DNA from 2 places in the Bordetella sp. genome. Region 2 is predicted to be linked to the other one. Evidence: predicted binding sites of a transcription regulator. Region 2 holds the regulator's gene; the other holds the start of a gene.
What was found. The regulator LexA, encoded in region 2, represses DNA repair genes until DNA is damaged. The targets are predictions, from matches to a motif close to ACTGTATNNNNATACAGT.

Region 1 (3,077 bases), on a different contig from region 2:
CCGCAAGGCGTATGGCGAACGCTGTACGCCGCAATCCGAAACGAGGATGCGGATGCCCCGTTCATCAAGGATTTCCTGACTATCGCCAGGGATGTGAGTTTCCGTACCCTGACCGGAATCAAAGCGGCTGGAGCATGGGCGGGCGAAACGCGCGCAGAATAGCGACACAGCCCAGACCTGCGCCATGCGTAGTCGCGGGGTCGACGCCCCCTGATCCGTGGCTATTCGGGGAAACCACCGGTGAAGACAGCCGGCATGCCCCGGCAGGCGCCTGTCATTCGTCCTGGTCGTCGCCCAGTACCCGACGGATGACATCGTGCGCAAAGCCACGCGCCGCAAGAAAACGCGCCTGCTTGGCGTACGCGGCACGATCGGCCGGCCGCTCGCCGAAACGCTTGTTCCATACTGCCACGGCGCGGTCGTATTCCGTCGCGCGCAGGCCGTCTCGAAGCTCGCCTATCTGGGTTTCGTCGACGCCGTGCTGGCGCAATTCCTGCACAATGCGCGCCGAGCCCTGACGTTCGGCGCGGCGATGCACCAGGCTTTCGGCAAAACGCCGGGTGGATAGCCAGCCTTCCCGTTCCAGCTCGTCCAGCAAGGCATCCAAGGCAGCGGCGTCATCCGCATACGGGCTGAGCTTGCGCGCCAGCTCGCTGCGCGCGTATTCACGGCGGGATAGATAGCCCACCGCACGAGCTTTCAGCGTGGGCCCGCGCTTTTGCTCGGCCCGGTCGCCGACACGGAAGGGATCGTCCGCGGAACCGTCGGAAGAGAGATTGCCGAACCTCGCGCCGCGGCGACCGGAAATCATCAGCGGTTAGTCCTCTTCGGCCCCGCTTTCGGCAAAGGTATTGGCGCGGCTGACAATGCCCTGGTTCTCGCGTATGCGATTTTCGATCTCCAGGGCCATTTCGCGATGTTCTTTCAGGTATTCGCGAACGTTGTCCTTACCCTGGCCGATGCGGTCGCCCTTGTAGCTGTACCACGCGCCGGATTTGTCCACGATGCCGGCCTGCACACCCAGGTCGATGATTTCACCTTCGCGTGAAATGCCGCTGCCGTACATGATGTCGAATTCCGCCTGCTTGAAGGGCGGGGACACTTTGTTCTTGACGACCTTGACGCGCGTTTCGTTGCCGACGACCTCTTCCCCTTTCTTGATCGAGCCGATGCGGCGGATATCCAGCCGCACGGAGGAATAGAACTTCAACGCATTGCCGCCGGTGGTGGTTTCCGGATTGCCGAACATCACGCCAATCTTCATCCGGATCTGGTTGATGAAGATGACCATGCAGTTCGTACGCTTGATGGTGGCGGTCAGCTTGCGCAGCGCCTGGCTCATCAGGCGGGCTTGCAGGCCGGGCAACGAATCGCCCATTTCGCCTTCGATTTCGGCCTTGGGCACGAGCGCGGCGACCGAGTCGATGACAATGAGGTCGACCGAGCCCGAACGGACCAGTGCATCGGTGATTTCGAGGGCCTGCTCGCCCGTGTCCGGTTGGGAGATGAGCAGGTCGGTCAGGTTGACGCCGAGCTTGGCGGCGTATTGCACGTCCAGCGCGTGTTCGGCATCGACGAACGCGCACGTGCCGCCGATTTTTTGCATTTCGGCGATGACCTGCAGCGTCAGCGTGGTCTTGCCCGACGATTCCGGCCCGTAGATCTCGATTACCCGGCCGCGCGGCAGTCCACCCACGCCCAGGGCGATATCCAGGCCCAGCGACCCCGTGGACACCACCTGGATGTCATGCTCGACCTCGTTGTCGCCATACCGCATGATCGAACCCTTGCCGAACTGCTTTTCGATCTGCGATAGGGCCGCGGCGAGCGCCTTGGCTTTTTCCGAGGCGGCTGCCTTGCTGGTTTTGTCGTCCATGAAATGTCCTGTCTGGCGGTTTCTAGCGAATGGAAAATATGGTGGCCAGTGTCTTGCGATCGACGCCTGGTTTGCCATGTGCGTTAACCATATCGGCCGGATTATGGCATCGGATTATACTGTACAAAAAAACAGTATGACAAATTTTTCCGCGTTATCCCGTGTGGGCAAGCGCGAACGGGCGTGACAGAATCGGCCCAGGAGAGCGGAGACAGTCCGGAAACCATCCGGCATACCAGAACACCACAACGGAAAACCGTCACGGCCGCAACCCGGCACGAACGGACGCGCTCAGCTCAAGAAACCATAACGATCCACGAGAGAGCCTGGTCCCATGCGCATACTTATCGCCGAAGACGACAGCATTCTTGCCGACGGACTATCCCGTTCGCTGCGACACAACGGCTATGCCGTCGATGCCGTCCGCGACGGCATGGCCGCCGACCTGGCACTGGCCGCCCAGGCCTTCGACCTGCTGATTCTGGACCTGGGATTGCCGCAACTGGCCGGGCTGGAAGTCCTGAGACGGCTGCGCGCGCGCAACGCCCAACTTCCGGTGCTTATTCTAACCGCCGCCGATAGCATCGAGCAGCGCGTCAAGGGGCTGGACCTGGGGGCGGACGACTACATGGCCAAGCCATTCGCCCTGTCCGAGCTGGAGGCCCGCGTGCGGGCGCTGACGCGCCGCGGCGCGGGCGGCGGCGCCAGCCTGATCCGCCACGGCCGGCTGGTCTTCGACCAGGCGGGCCGGGTGGCCTCGGTGGACGATCAGCCGCTGGACCTGTCCGCCCGCGAAGTCGGCCTGCTCGAAATCCTGCTCATGCGCAGCGGACGGATGGTAAGCAAGAATCAGCTGGTGGACCATCTGTGCGAATGGGGCGACGAAGTCAGCACCAACGCCATCGAAGTCTACGTGCACCGCTTGCGCAAGAAACTGGAGCCGACCGGCGTCCGGATCATGACCGTGCGTGGCCTGGGCTATTGCCTGGAACGGGATCATGGCGCGGGCGAACTCGCACACTGAAACACCCCGCGTCCCGCCATTGAATCAGGAGGCGCTGGATATCCTCCGCAATGGCACGCGCGGCCCGTCCTTCGCTCTGCCCCGGCGCTCGCTGCTGGGCGAGATCCTCGATTGGATGCTGGCGCCGTTGTTCCTGCTATGGCCCATGAGCGTGGCGATCACCTACGTGGTCGCACA
Region 2 (3,077 bases):
TCGCGCCGGGCTGATCGCCTGCCGGGGGATAGGGCTGGTAGAGCTGGAACGGGCTGTCCGGAAATTCGACGAATCCAGGTGCGGTCATGCTAGACTGTCTCAGGGTAAACCCCCCATTATCCGCCGCATGTCCGGCCGCGTCCACCTACCCTTCTTCACGATCCGATGACCTCCCTTTTCCAAAACGTCGAATTGGCCCCGCGCGATCCCATCCTCGGGCTGAATGAGCAGTACAACGCAGATACCCGGCCGGGCAAGGTGAATCTGGGCGTAGGGGTGTACTACGACGATAACGGGCGTATTCCGCTTTTGTCCGCGGTGCGCAAGGCTGAAATCGCCCGCATCGAAGCAGCCGCCGCGCGCGGCTACCTGCCGATCGAAGGCATCGCAGCGTATAACAAAGGCGCGCAGGCGCTGCTGCTGGGCGCGGATTCCCCCTTGTCGGCGGCGGGCCGCGTGTTGACCACGCAAGCCCTGGGCGGCACGGGCGCGCTGAAGATCGGCGCCGATTTCCTGCATCAACTGCTGCCTCAGTCGAAGGCCTACATCAGCGACCCCAGCTGGGAGAACCATCGGGCACTGTTCGAACGGGCCGGTTTCCAGGTGGAAAGCTACCCGTACTATGACCCCGCAACCCACGGCCTGAACTTCGAAGGCATGCTTGCCGGCCTGAAGGCGATGCCGGCGCGCAGCGTGGTCGTCCTGCACGCCTGCTGCCACAACCCCACCGGCGTGGATCCCACGCCGGAGCAATGGCAGCAAATCGCCAATGTCGTCAAGGAGCGCGACCTGGTTCCCTTCCTGGACATTGCTTACCAGGGATTCGGAGCAGGCCTGCAGGAAGACGCCGCGGTCGTGCGTCTATTCGCTGGCATGGACATGACGGTGTTCGTCAGTTCTTCGTTCTCCAAGTCCTTCTCGCTGTATGGCGAACGCGTCGGCGCGCTCACGGTGATCTCGGGCAGCAAGGACGAAGCGACACGCGTGCTCAGCCAGCTCAAGCGCGTCATCCGCACCAACTACTCGAATCCGCCCACGCATGGCGGCACCGTCGTCTCCACCGTCCTGAACACGCCGGAACTCTTCGCGCTGTGGGAGCAGGAGCTGGGCGGCATGCGCGACCGCATTCGCCTGATGCGACGCCAACTGGTCGAAAAGATCAAGGAACAGGGTGTGCAGCAGGATTTCAGCTTCGTCCTGCAGCAGCGCGGCATGTTCTCGTATTCGGGTTTGACCGCGGCCCAGGTCGATCGCCTCCGCGAGGAACACGGCATCTATGCGATCTCCAGCGGACGCATTTGCGTCGCGGCGCTCAACAGCCAGAACATCGATGCCGTCGCCAAGGCGATCGCGGCGGTACTGAAAGGCTGAAACCCGCAGCTTGCGAAAATGGAATGGGGCCTGAGGGCCCCATTCTTTTTTTGCGGGCACCAAGCCCGCGAACCGCGATAGCCCTTGCGTTTTAAAGCTGCGTCCCCCAAAATGCGGAGCTGTATATCCATACAGGGAAGCAGGAACCCGCAAATGGCCAGCAAACTTACCGAACGCCAACAGCAAATCCTCGACCTCATACGCCAAGCGGTCGCCAGTACGGGGTTTCCTCCCACTCGCGCGGAAATTGCCCAGGCGTTGGGGTTCCGCTCGCCGAACGCGGCGGAAGACCACCTGAAAGCCCTGGCCCGCAAAGGCGCGATCGAGCTGACTGCCGGTGCGTCCCGCGGCATCCGCCTGAAGGAGCTGCGCCACGAAAGCGGGCAAGCCATGCTGCCCATCCCTTCCCTTGCCCAGCTCATGCTGCCGCTCGTAGGGCGGGTAGCGGCAGGCAGCCCCATCCTGGCCGCCGAACATGTCGAACGGGACGTGGGCGTGGACCCCGCCCTGTTCCCGCAGCGTCCGGACTATCTGCTCAAAGTGCGGGGGATGAGCATGCGCGATATCGGCATCCTCGACGGCGACCTGCTGGCCGTCAAAAAGGCCAGCGAAGCCCGCGACGGCCAGATCGTGGTAGCCCGGATCGACGAAGACGTCACGGTGAAACGGCTACACCGCGAAGGCGGCCGCATCGAACTCCTGCCGGAAAATCCGGATTTCCAGCCCATCGTTGTCCAGCCCGGCCAGGAGTTCGCCCTCGAGGGCATCGCGGTTGGACTGATTCGTACCCAGGCGCTGCACTGAAAAGCAAAGGGCCTGCCAGCTTGCGCTGCAGGCCCTTGCGATCAAGGCACGACGACGAGATCAGTGCTTGATGACCGGGTCAACGGATTCCGTCGCCGGCGCCGGCGTCACGAGCGGCTTGTCCTTGGCTTCCTCTTCCGAAATCGCCTCGGGCATGCGTTCCAGTGCGCGTTCCAGCACCTTGTCGATCCAGCGAACCGGCACGACCTCCAGCTGATTCTTCACGTTATCGGGAATCTCAGCCAGATCCTTGACGTTTTCCTCGGGGATCAACACAGTCTTGATGCCACCGCGATGCGCGGCAAGCAACTTTTCCTTCAAACCGCCGATGGCCAGCACTTCCCCGCGCAGCGTGATTTCGCCTGTCATGGCCACGTCCGCACGCACCGGGATGCCCGACAAGGCCGACACCATGGCAGTGGTGATGGCGATACCGGCGGACGGACCGTCCTTGGGCGTCGCGCCTTCCGGCACGTGCACGTGCATATCGCGCTTTTCGAAAACGCTGTCGGCAAATCCCAACCGGCGAGCGCGCGACCGCACAACCGTACGTGCCGCCTCGACGGATTCCTTCATCACATCGCCCAGGGAACCCGTGCGCTGGATGGCGCCTTTACCAGGCATATCGGCGACTTCGATGGTCAGCAGATCGCCGCCCACCTCGGTCCAGGCCAGGCCAGTAACCTGGCCAACCTGGTTTTCTTTCTCCGCCATGCCGAAGTTATAGCGGCGCACGCCCAGGTAATCGTTCAGATTTTCCGACGTCACGGCGATAGGCTTCGTCTCGCCCTTATCGTCGGCCTTCGACTTGGCATCACGCTCAGTCAGCAGTTGCTTGACCACCTTGCGGCAGATCTTGCCGACCTCGCGCTCCAGCGCGCGCACACCGGCTTCCCGCGTGT

Region 1: the regulator LexA is predicted to act here: its motif matches at 1,995-2,012, upstream of recA (recombinase RecA).

Annotation. Positions count from the first base shown of each region.
Region 1 is NZ_JBMQQZ010000002.1:139,413-142,489, forward strand. Features, by position in the region: gene ACO1P8_RS00715 (LysR family transcriptional regulator) at 1-162, shown strand, start outside; gene recX (recombination regulator RecX) at 275-811, opposite strand; gene recA (recombinase RecA) at 818-1,876, opposite strand; gene ACO1P8_RS00730 (response regulator) at 2,211-2,900, shown strand; gene ACO1P8_RS00735 (sensor histidine kinase N-terminal domain-containing protein) at 3,016-3,077, shown strand, end outside.
Region 2 is NZ_JBMQQZ010000097.1:31,729-34,805, forward strand. Features, by position in the region: gene uvrB (excinuclease ABC subunit UvrB) at 1-88, opposite strand, end outside; gene ACO1P8_RS21770 (amino acid aminotransferase) at 166-1,371, shown strand; gene lexA (transcriptional repressor LexA) at 1,525-2,175, shown strand; gene lon (endopeptidase La) at 2,236-3,077, opposite strand, start outside.